One region of the Pseudoalteromonas sp. B160 genome, then DNA from elsewhere that is predicted to be linked to it. Evidence: predicted binding sites of a transcription regulator. Region 1 holds the regulator's gene; each other region holds the start of a gene.
What was found. Region 1 encodes MetJ, which represses methionine synthesis genes. Its sites were predicted from a motif close to TAGACGTCTAGACGTCTA; they were not measured.
Positions count from the first base shown of each region.

Region 2: a site for MetJ is predicted at 2,210-2,227, ahead of P4S61_RS12490 (methylenetetrahydrofolate reductase). Genes of this name have one in related genera too.
Region 3: a site for MetJ is predicted at 2,081-2,098, ahead of metE (5-methyltetrahydropteroyltriglutamate--homocysteine S-methyltransferase). Genes of this name have one in related genera too.

Region 1 covers NZ_JARLUX010000001.1:1,340,463-1,344,682, reverse strand. Annotated here, with positions in the region: gene P4S61_RS06245 (malic enzyme-like NAD(P)-binding protein) at 463-1,704, shown strand; gene metJ (met regulon transcriptional regulator MetJ) at 1,815-2,135, opposite strand; gene metB (cystathionine gamma-synthase) at 2,371-3,633, shown strand; partial or broken gene metL (bifunctional aspartate kinase/homoserine dehydrogenase II) at 3,640-4,220, shown strand, end outside.
Region 2 covers NZ_JARLUX010000001.1:2,691,124-2,695,343, reverse strand. Annotated here, with positions in the region: gene P4S61_RS12495 (M16 family metallopeptidase) at 1-2,024, opposite strand, end outside; gene P4S61_RS12490 (methylenetetrahydrofolate reductase) at 2,272-3,228, shown strand; gene P4S61_RS12485 (DEAD/DEAH box helicase) at 3,341-4,220, opposite strand, start outside.
Region 3 covers NZ_JARLUX010000001.1:3,392,111-3,396,330, forward strand. Annotated here, with positions in the region: gene P4S61_RS15895 (Nif3-like dinuclear metal center hexameric protein) at 1-269, shown strand, start outside; gene P4S61_RS15900 (ElyC/SanA/YdcF family protein) at 304-1,068, opposite strand; gene P4S61_RS15905 (LysR family transcriptional regulator) at 1,121-2,008, opposite strand; gene metE (5-methyltetrahydropteroyltriglutamate--homocysteine S-methyltransferase) at 2,298-4,220, shown strand, end outside.

The DNA of each region.
Region 1 (4,220 bases):
CCAGCTTTACGCATTCATTATGTTGTGACTATTTCCCACTTTTATATCCAGTATAGCGAGTAAATAACAGACAAATAGTGATTTGTTGACTATATTGTCATTCTCGTTAAAGCGATAAATTAAACGTTTTTGTCGGTAAAGTTAGGTCTTTTGCGGTTAAATGTTGTTAACGTCTTACTTTGATGGTTTTTAGTCATAGGTCATTATTTTTGCTTTAAAGCGTTGCATAATGAGCATTTTAAGATGGGTTTTTTGATGCTTTGTGGCGTTTTTATAGCCGAAAATTGAAGCTTTTTTGCAAAAAATGCTGACAAAACGCATAAAATTAACGGATATAGCATATAACAGGATAGACCTGATATTGCTTGAATTTAATTATAATATAGGTATCGTTCCCTATAAGATATAAGAACTGCTTACTCTCACTTTCAACTTAACTTACTTGCAGGATAAAATCGCGTTATGTCAGACTTTCGTGAACAAGCTTTACATTACCATTCGCACCCCGTTCCAGGAAAAATTAGCGTTGAGCTTACAAAGCCAGCTGAAACCGTACAGGATCTTGCACTCGCATACAGCCTCGGTGTTGCAGAACCGGTACGTGAAATAGCTGCTGATCCCGCTAATGCCTACAAATACACCGGTAAAGGCAATATGGTTGCGGTTATTACTAACGGCACCGCTATTTTAGGTTTAGGTAACTTAGGTCCATTGGCTTCAAAACCGGTTATGGAAGGTAAAGCGTTATTATTTAAACGCTTTGCGGGTCTAGATTCGATAGATATTGAGGTGAAACACAATACCACCGAAGATTTCATCAATACAGTTGCTAACATCGCTGATACGTTTGGCGGTATTAACTTAGAAGACATTAAAGCGCCAGAGTGTTTTGAAATAGAAAAAGCATTGATCGAGCGTTGTAGTATTCCAGTGTTCCACGACGATCAACACGGTACCGCGATTGTAACGGCTGCTGGTATGATCAACGCACTTGAAGTACAAGGCAAAGAAATCGAAGATGCGATTATCGTTTGTTTAGGAGCCGGTGCCGCAGCGGTTGCGTGTATGGAGCTACTGATCAAGTGTGGTGCATTGCGTGAACATATTTACATGTTAGATCGTAAAGGCGTTATTCATACTCGTCGTGATGATTTAAACGAGTACAAACAGTTATTCGCTAACAATACAGATAAGCGCACACTGCAAGATGTTATTGCTGATGCCGATGTATTTGTTGGTGTATCTGGCCCGAATTTACTTTCTCCTGACGATCTTAAGCTAATGGCTGATCGACCTGTAGTGTTTGCCTGTTCAAACCCAGATCCAGAAATCTCACCAGTGCTTGCTCATGGTGCTCGCGATGATTTAATCATGGCAACGGGTCGTTCAGATTATCCAAACCAAGTTAACAACGTGCTGTGTTTCCCATTTATTTTCCGTGGTGCGCTAGATGTGCGTGCAAGCAAAATTAATGATGAAATGAAAATTGCTGCGGTTGATGCTATTCGTAGCATTGCTAAAGAACCAGTACCAGCGGAAGTATTAAAAGCGGCGGGTGTTGAGACACTTGAATTTGGTGCGCAGTATATTATTCCAAAACCGATGGATCCGCGTTTATTACCGCGCATTGCCAAAGCAGTAGCGCAAGCGGCAATTGATTCTGGTGTTGCACAAATTGATATGCCGGAAAACTACATGGAGTAGCTGCTTAGCTGCAATTGGTAATGGCACAATAATAAAAACCTCAGTAACTTACGTTACTGAGGTTTTTTTGTAGCCAATTCCTGGAAGCAGGAATATATACAAATGATAACTTAATCTTCGTTGAGTACAGGTACTTCGAGACCCATTTCAAGCATGATTTTTTTCACTTCTTCAGGCACTTTCTCTGGATTATCTTTACGTAAATCTTCATCGTTTGGCAGTGGTTGGCCAGTAAATGCGTGTAAAAATGCTTCACAAAGTAATTCGCTATTTGTTGCATGGCGAAGATTATTAATTTGACGACGAGTACGCTCATCAGTCAAAACTTTTAATACATTTAGCGGGATCGAAACGGTGATCTTTTTAACTTGTTCTGATTTTTTCCCGTGTTCTGCGTATGGGTGAATATATTCACCATTCCATTTAGCCATAGGATGTATCGTTGCCTCAGGTTGTTAATTGTTTGCGCGACCTTTTGCAGCGCAAAGATGGCGAAATTCTATCGTGTTAAAAAAGATAGTCAAATACTTGTTTTTTAGCCATCTAGCGGCTTAAATGTTTTTACTTCTAATCTTGCGGCTAAAACCGCATAAATGCTTTGACTTATTAAATTTGATCCTCTAACCTTTTAGACGTCTAAACATCCATTTAATTGTAGGTGACGGTATGAGTCAAAAGAATAAAGCAACCATTGCAGTACGCAATGGTATTGATGCAGATAAACATCACGGCGCGGTTGTGCCTCCCATTCATTTATCGACCACCTACTCATTTGCTGATTTTGATAAAAAGCGCCAATATGATTATGGCCGTAGCGGCAACCCAAACCGTGATTTACTCGCTGAAACGCTCGCTAAGCTTGAAGGTGGCGCTAAGGGGATTATCACTGCAACGGGCATGGCTGCGGTGCATTTAGCTACTCAGCTGCTAAACAGTGACGATACTTTAGTGATCCCACATGATTGCTATGGCGGTAGTTACCGCTTATTCACCTCACTTGAAAAGCGTGGCTTATTAAAGTTAGTGGTTTTAGATTTAACTAAATCTGAAAATCATCAAAAAATTCTTGAGATAAAACCAAAGCTAATTTGGATTGAAACACCGAGTAATCCTATTTTACGGTTAACTGATATTAAAGCGATCACCACGATTGCTAAGCAGTGCGGTGCATTGGTTGGTGCCGATAACACATTTTTATCACCTGCTTTGCAAAACCCAATTGAGTTTGGTGTTGATATTGTGGTGCATTCGACCACTAAATATATTAACGGTCACTCAGATGTTGTTGGTGGTGCGGTGATCGCCGCTACCCAAGAGTTGGGTGATGAGCTTGCTTGGTGGGCTAATAACATTGGCATTACCGGTGCCCCGTTTGATAGCTACTTAACGTTACGTGGTTTACGTACTTTGAATGTTCGTTTACGTCAGCATCAAGAAAATGCCTTTATTATTGCTCAATATCTAGAAAACTCCCCTTATGTAAGCCAAGTATATTACCCTGGATTAGTATCTCATCCACAGCATGAACTCGCTAAACAGCAGCAACGTGGTTTTGGTGGCATGGTAAGCTTTGATATCAAAGGTGATATTAATGATGCTGCAGAATTTTTGACCAGCTTAGAAGAATTTAGCTTAGCTGAGTCATTAGGTGGGGTTGAGAGTTTGATTTGTCACCCTGCAACTATGACCCACGCAGGTATGGAGGCAACTGCTCGTCTTGCTGCGGGAGTAGGTGATACCCTGATCCGTATTTCGGTGGGCATTGAAGATGTAAAAGATTTAATCGCTGACTTAGATCGTGTATTCAATAAAGTGAAACCAGGTCAAGCTCAGCACGGCGCAAAAGTAATCGCTTCCTCTGTTCAACAACAAGATGATGAGCAATCAAACTCATTTAAACTGACTCCTGCACATACGGCTTTGTGGTAATAAAAAATGGTAAATATAGTTCATAAATTTGGTGGTTCTAGCCTTAGTTCTGCAGAGCGTTATCAGGCCGTAGCAAATATTATTCTAGCCCATACGGAAGCCGGTGATTGTGTGGTGGTATCCGCAGCAGGTAAAACTACCAATACGTTAGTTACGTTATGGCATAGTTACCAGCAAGGTGATCAACAGGCAGTGAGTGATATTTTATTGCAGCTTGATAATCATCAACGTACTTTGATCGAGCAGTTATTGAGTCCAGCAGCGCGACATACGGCATTAAACGTATTAGAACAAGAGCTAGCCTTAATTGCACAGCAAACTCAACAGCAAAGCTTACAGGAAGCCGCATTGCTTGCTCACGGTGAAGTTTGGTCGGCACGATTATTGGCTAGCTATTTAAAACAGTTAAATGTTGCAGCTCAAGATGTTGATGCTCGTCAATTGTTTACCCTTAATGATGGGCAATTATTACATCAAAAAAATCAACAAGCCTGTGCCGAGTTAATTTCAGCCAATTGCATTAATATTGTTACCGGTTTTATAGCCGCTGATTGCCAAGCAAATACCGTTACTTTGGGGCGCAATGG
Region 2 (4,220 bases), 1.4 Mb from region 1:
GATTCAGGTACTGCGCCAATTAAACCGACAGTCAGTTTAGCTTGAGTAAATTCTTTCGCATAAAACGCTTTCACGTCATCAAGTGTTAATGCTTCTAAATCAGATAGATCACCGTAGTTATAGCTCTCATATGGGTGACCTTGATACAGCTTATGATAAAGTACTTCTTTACCTAGCTCTTCGTCATTTGAGGCTTTTAGGCCAGATTTTATACCGTCGATGAGCTCTTTCTTTAGGCGTTTAAAGTCATCTTCTCTAAAGCCAGGATTTAGTAACTGCTCACTAACCAGTGCATACCATTGTGCAGCGTTATCTTTATGGACACGCCCTTGTAGCGAAATCATTTCTTTATCTATCTGATAACCAAAGCTACCTGCCAATGGATAAAGTGCCTGTTTAATGTCGTTGTAGCTCTTCGCCTGTGAACCACCTTGAGCAAGCATGGCCGCAGTGAGTGCAGCTACGCCTTTTTGACCTTTAGGATCAGCCGCAGCACCGGTATGGAATAACCAGTTAATATCAATCAATGGCGAACTATTGGTTTTATCTAGCACTTTAAAATGACGCTGTTGCACAGTTTGCTTGCTAGCAACGAGAGTGTTTAAGTCCACTTCTTGTTCAAAGCCAGCCACTTTATCCAGTGCAGACATAGTCACAGTAGTACGACCACTGTCTACAAAATACTTATTAGCAATGTCTTTAATATCTTGCGCGGTGATGCTATCTGCCGTTGCATATAACTGATTGACGACTTCTGGATCGCGCTCAAAATGCATATAACTGGCAAGGGTTGAACCTATAGCTTGTGATGAGTCTAGGCCGTTAATAAAGCTGTATTTAAGATTGGATTTTAAATCAGCTAGCTTTTGGCTATCAACCAACTCAGTGCGAGCTTTTGCGTAGGTGCTATTAATTGCATCACGAGCAACCGCTAAATCAGCCTCATTTTCAACTTTCACAAAAACATGTAATAAGCCGGGATCTTTGGTATCAGGATTATAGCTAAACATTTGGCTAGCAATTTGTTTATCAACCACTAACTCTTGGTAAAGCTCTGAGTTGGTTGAAAAATAAAGCTGTGACAGTAAATCAAGCGCGGCTCTGTCTTTTTGTTTTGGCTGCCAGGCTGTGCCTTTATAAGATACTAATAACCAATGCCCTGGTAAGCCTTCGTTTTGCTCATGTTTATATTTCGCCGCTTGCTGTTTTGGTTCGGTTGGAATATCAGCAACGAAATCGCCTTTTTGCCATTGGCCCCAGTGTTTTTTAACCATAGCCATAGTTTCAGCTGGATCAACATCGCCTACAATCACTAATGACACATATTCAGGTTTATAAAACTTAGCAAAAAACTCTTTACCGTATGCCATTTGATCCGGCATGGCTTCAATATCTTCAAAAAAGCCCATGGTGGTATGTTTATAAGTATGTTTTTCGAATGCTTCATTACGTACTGCAGAAAGTAACTTACGAACCGAGCTGGCATTATTTTTAAGGTATTCGCCTTTAACTGTTAATGCTTCGGTACGAAATTGCTCTTCTGAATAAGTCAGGTTTTGAAAAATATCCGCTTCAATTTCAAGTACTTTATCAAGATGTTGCTTTGAAAAGTTTAAGTGATAGTTAGTGTAATCATTGGTTGTATAAGCGCGATTATCAACCCCAGAATTTTTTAGAATATCAGAATACACATCTTGCGGATATTTTTCAGAGCCTTTAAACATCATGTGTTCAAAAAAGTGTGCAAAACCGGTTTTACCTGCTTCGACTTCATTACGAGAACCGACAGACACTGGAATTTGTAGTGATACCACATCAGGGTAATCAGTTTTCACCACCATAACGCGTAAACCGTTATCAAGCTCTTCTAATAAATAATCTTGTGAGAACACCCGATCATTACTACTGGCAACCGTTGACTGTTCAATCTCAACCTCTTTGACCATGTTTGAGACGCTGGTATTTGCACAGCCGCCCAGTGCAAGCGTTACCGCAAGGCTCGTTGCTAATAATTTAAATTTCATTGCTATCCCTTGTTAGTTGAATAAATTTCTTGTTTTTAGTCATCCGATTATGCAACAAAGCAAGTCAATATAAGACCCCTGAGGTAATAAATTATGTAAACAGTTGTGTATCAGAGAACTCTTCATTCAGAGCAACATGAATAAAACTCACCTTCGTTGAAAAAGTTTCACTAAAAAAATCTATCTAGACGTCTAAATGGCTGCTATATTATTTGTCATAGACACTAACTTAGCTGGAATGAGGATTATGGCTTTATCACTACAAGAGAAAATTGAAGACACCAATCAGGGTGTGTACTTAATTGGTACCACCCCACCACGTATTGGTACTGATAAAGCGCAGCTTGAAATTATCGCCCAAAAGCTCTTAGCTCGTTTGCATGAAATTGAATACGATGGCGTGATTATTTATGACATTCAAGATGAAAGTAGTCGCACTGAGATGCCTCGCCCTTTTCCGTTCAAGCAAACAGTAGATCCTCGAGAATACAGTAACTTACTACGTAATTTATCGCATCAAGAAGTGATCACTTATAAAAGTGTTGCACAGCGCGGTGTGGCCGAATTTAAACAGTGGTTAAGCGAAACTAAAAACCAGTTTAATTTAAAAAACCTAGTATTAGTCGGTAGTCCATCATCTGACGGGGATATTAAATTAAGCCTGCCTGATGCTTATAAAGTCTTAAGCGAACAGCCTCAAGACTTCTTTTTAGGAGGCGTTACCATTGCCGAGCGCCACGCAAGTAAACGTAATGAACATGAACGCTTACTTGAAAAAACCACGCAAGGCTGTAAATTTTTTATCTCACAAGCTGTGTATAACGCGCAAGCAACCGTGGATTTGATCACCAGTTATGCGCGCAGCTGTAAAGCTCAAGGTATCGAACCTAAACGTATTATTCTAACCTTTACACCCTGCGGCAGTGAAAAAACCTTAGAGTTTATGCAATGGTTAGGAATTTCCGTACCTGATGCAACTAAATGGCGGATGCTTGATTCGCAAAACCCACTGAGTGAATCTGTACGTATTTGCCGTGAAAACTTAGATTTAATACTAAGAAGTTGCGCGCATTTAGACGTGCCACTGGGGTTAAATATTGAAAGTTTAACCAACCGTAAAGAAGAAATTGATGCATCTATTAATCTTTACCGCTTATTAAAAGCGACGATGGAATTAAACTTAGCTGAAAAACAAATTGCGTAAGTATCCGTTTTTATAATTTATCACTCAAAGTAAGCATATCCGTTTGCTTATTTTGAGCTTGATAATAAATACTATACTATGCAATGAATTAATAAGTCACGACTGAGAACGATTATTTGCGTCTTCTGTTTGGTGTTTTTTGCCCTGTAATACGTTTTTTGTCGCGCTCTTTACGTGATTTATTGGTGTTTTTACGGTTGTCTTTTGGCTTTTTATTTGGATCAGGTTCATAGCCAGCTAACCACTGCGGCGTTAGACGAGTATCAAGCAACACTTCAATTTCTTCAAGTAACCACTGCTCGTCAAGGCTGACTAATGACATCGCTAAGCCTTGCTCGCCAGCGCGCCCTGTGCGGCCAATACGGTGGACATAATCTTCAGCTATATAAGGTAATTCAAAATTAATCACATACTTTAACGAGACTATGTCTAGACCTCGAGCTGCAACATCGGTTGCCACTAGCACACGAGTGGTACCTTCTTTAAAATCTTGCAGTGCTCTATCACGTGCACCTTGAGATTTATCACCATGAATTGACTGTGTTTTTAAGCCATCTTTACACATTTCTTTGGCGAGTTGATCGGCCATTTGCTTTGTGCGAGTAAAGATCAGTACTTGGCGCCAGTTTTTCATGCCAATCATGTGCGAGACAAGCTCACGTTTACGGTCTTCATCAACCGCGTAAATGATTTGCTCAACTTCTACAGCCGCAGAATTACGTTTATTGACTTCAACAAGTTTTGGATCTTTTAATAACTTTTTACTGAGCTCAAATACACTATCGTCAAAGGTCGCTGAAAATAGTAAGGTCTGACGATCACTGGGAACATGGCGCAATATACGTTTAATTTCGTCAATAAAGCCCATATCAAGCATGCGATCGGCTTCATCAAACACCAGTGAATCAACACTTGATAGCTTAATGCTGCCTTTGATTATATGATCAAGTAATCGCCCTGGCGTTGCCACTACAACTTGTGCATCTTTCATG
Region 3 (4,220 bases), 2.1 Mb from region 1:
TAGTACGTGATGAGCTAATTGAGACCATCGCTTGGTGTACTGGAGGTGGTCAAGGTTATATTGATTTGGCTGCTAGCCAGGGGATTGATGCCTATTTAACAGGCGAGGCTTCAGAGCAGACCATTCACAGTTCTCGTGAGCAAAAGATCGATTTTTTTGCCGCAGGCCATCACGCCACCGAACGCTATGGCATAAAAGCGCTCGGTGAGTTATTGGCTGAGCAACATGGCTTTGATGTAACCTTTATTGATATAGACAACCCAGTTTGAGTTGCCAGCTACTTCACTTTAAGTGAGTGAGATGTTAAAGCGCTTCTGGATCAATCCAGCGGCGCACACTTATCCACGTACTACCGATTACTTCATGCCAATAACTTGTGACTGCCTTTAATACTTCAACACTCGGAATATATTGTTTGCGATGAGGCCACGCTGAGAAATCGTAAAAATCAGTGGCGGCGGGAATAACATCAACGCCTTGGCTATTAAATAGATCTTTTGCTCGTGCCATGTGACTTGCCGAAGTTACCAGTGCAACTTTAAAATCAACTAGAGCAGGTGCTAAAAGCCGTGCTTCATCGGCGGTATCCATAGCCGTAGGATTTTGTTTAATACGCTGCGCATCAATACCTAAACTTATCGCGGTTTGTTGCATCAAACTACTGTTGGTCACTTTATTGTAACCGCCACCTGAAACAATAAGTTGAGCTTGTGGGTACACATATGCTAAGCGCATACCTTCGATTAGGCGGCTTTTAGCACAATTACCAAGTTGGCTATTGGCGTTAAGTTTTGGGTTAGGATTTATATCACAACCAAGTACCACTATTTTATCGAGTATCGGCTGTTTACTTGTATCAAAAATATACTTTAACTGTGAATTTGGAGCAATTATTTTTTGACCAATAAAAGGGGTACTAATCAGCAATAAACTGGTGATTGCGATTAAACCAACAAATACGCTGACTTTCTTGGTACGCAGTGCGATTAATAAGCAAACAAAGCACAGTAGAGCAAACAGAGGCAATGGCATCAGCATTGCACCGAGGATTTTTTTCAGTTCAAACATCACAGTAGCACACATAAAGGGGTTTTCTGTATGCTACTGGGTTAAACCTATTTTATCGACCGTTATTTAACTTACAGGTATTTAAAAAGTGGCGATACACTGGGTTATCTTTCATATTCTTTTTCATGGCTAAATACATTGGACGGGTTAATCCCAGTGCGCCTAATGGAATCGACTTAATGAGTCCTTGGCTTTCATATGGTGTTACTAACCAATCCGGTAATGCTGCAACCCCCATTCCGGCACTGACAAGCTGAAAAATGAGCAAGCCCTGATCTACGGTTTTCAAGGTGCCATCAAAACGTGCATTTTGAATAAAATGTTTGAAGATATCCTGACGCTCTCGTGGAATAGGGTACGAAATAATCGTCTCGTTTTTCAAATCAAGTGCCGTTACATAGGCTTTTTTCGCTAGTTCATGATCAGGAGCAACAATTAATTTAAGTTTAAAATCAAATAAATGTGCGTATTCAAGTTTATCTGGTTCACGAATGTCTGAAGTGAGTACTAAATCTAATTCATCACTGAGCAGATCAGGAATAGCGTCATAACTAAAGCCGCGCTCATAATCAACTTTGATATCAGGCCAAAAGTTATTGAATTCTTTAATTGTTGGTAATAACCAATGAAAACAAGCATGGCATTCAACACTAAGTCGTAATTGTGAAATTGGTTGATTAAGACTTTCTTTTAAACGGCATTTGGTTGCTTCAACACGCGGGAGTACTTCGCTGGCAAGTTCAAGTAATAGCATACCTTGTGGGGTAAAGCGCACCGGTTGAGTTTTACGTTCAAATAGTTGGCAATCAAGTTTGTTTTCTAAATCTTTGATTTGATGAGACAAAGCGGATTGAGTCAAAAATAATTCGCGCGCAGTATTTACCAAGGAACCGGTTTCTTTCAAGGTTGCGATGGTCTTTAAGTGTTTTACATCAATCATCTTTAATAATTCTCATGGTAAAGGTGAGTTTAACTCAGATTACAGCCATAATACGCCTTAAATTAAGATGCATCAACGTCTAGATGGCTATAAACCCCATTTTTTTACGTGAAATTTACAAATATACCATAGCATCATATTTGACAGCGTTGTCATTATATTTTTTGAGTTTGCAAAAAAATATTTCCATGAATTTACCTCAAGTTGAAACTGAGGAAGCATCAATTGTTTGATGTCAGGTATAGGTTTATGGTTTTAGCTATCTAAACAGCTGGAAGGGAATTTCAACATGGCACAATTACATAACTTAGGTTTTCCTCGCATAGGTAGAAAGCGTGAACTAAAATTTGCAGTAGAATCATACTGGGCTGGTAAAATCAGCCAAGCGCAGTTGCTTGAACAAGGTAAGACGATCCGCGCAGAAAATTGGGCTCTTCAAGCAGATGCTGGGATTGATTTATTACCGGTAGGTGACTTTGCTTGGTATGACCATGTGTTATCTACCTCTTTATTGATTGGCGCAGTGCCCAAGCGTCATCAAAAAGCGGATGGTAGCATTGATCTTGATACATTATTTCGTATTGGGCGTGGTCGCGCACCAAGCGGTTGTTCATGTGCAGCAAGCGAAATGACAAAGTGGTTTAATACTAATTATCATTACATAGTTCCAGAGCTAACTCATGATCAGCAGTTTCAACTAACCTGGACTGAGTTATTCGAGCAAGTTACTCAAGCACAAGCATTGGGGCACAATGCAAAAGTAGTATTGGTCGGCCCAGTCACTTATCTTTACTTAGCAAAAAGTGCAGGTGAGGAGTTTGATAAACTTAGCTTACTTGAAAAACTATTAGCTGTTTATCAACACGTGTTCGCTAAATTAGCGCAGCAAGGGATTGAATGGGTACAGGTTGATGAGCCTATATTAGGTTTAGAGCTGACAGAAGATTATCAAGAGGCATTAAAAACAAGCTTTCGTGCACTTGCAGGTCAAGGCGTGAAGTTGTTACTTGCTAGTTATTTTGACTCGGTCACTGCCTACTTTGATGATATTGCAGGTTACCCTGTTGATGGCGTACATTTTGATTGTGTTGCAACAAATGTTGATGTTGCAAAACTAGATATATTATTAAGTACAGATCAAGTTTTATCATTAGGCGTAGTAAATGGCCGTAATATTTGGCGTACTGATTTAGAGGTTGTATTTAATAGCATAAAAGACATTGCGCTAAAGCGCGGTGATAATCTATGGCTTGCTCCATCTTGTTCTTTACTGCATACACCGGTTGATTTAGAGCAAGAAGAAAAGCTCGATGATGAGCTTTGTTCATGGCTTGCATTTGCAAAACAAAAAGGCCAAGAGTTGTCATTATTAAAAGCCGCGCTTGAAAGCAATGATAGCAGTGAGCTCGTTGCTTATTCAGCACCTATTAAAGCACGCTTAACCTCTACTCGTGTAAATAATACAGCTGTACAAAAGCGTGTAACTGCACTCACCGCAAAAGACGGTAAGCGTAATCATGCATTTTCTCAACGTATTGAAAAACAACATGCAGCACTTAATTTACCGCTACTGCCGACCACCACCATAGGATCATTTCCACAAACTCAAGTAATTCGTCAAGCACGCCGTGATTATAAAGCCGGTGAATTATCTGCGGATGATTATCAAAGGCAAATGAAAGCAGAAATTCGTTACGCTGTTGAAGAGCAAGAGGCGCTTGATTTAGATGTGTTAGTGCACGGCGAAGCGGAGCGTAATGACATGGTTGAATACTTTGCTGAACTATTAGAAGGCTTTGCTTTTACCCAGTTTGGTTGGGTGCAAAGCTACGGCTCGCGATGTGTGAAACCACCTGTAATTTGGGGGGATGTATCACGTGAACAAGCGATGACGGTTCAGTGGACAAAATACGCACAGTCGCTGACGAGTAAGAAAATGAAAGGCATGCTAACAGGTCCTGTAACTATTCTGTTTTGGTCATTCATTCGTGATGATTTAGACAAACCCACCATCGCTAATCAAATTGCACTTGCGTTACGTGATGAAGTGGTCGATTTACAAAATGCCGGTATTGATATTATTCAAATTGATGAACCTGCATTTCGTGAAGGTATGCCGCTTAAATGTAGCCAATGGCAAGCATATTTAGAATGGGCAGCGTATGCATTTAGGGTCTCAGCAAGCGGTGTGAAAGATGAAACACAAATTCAT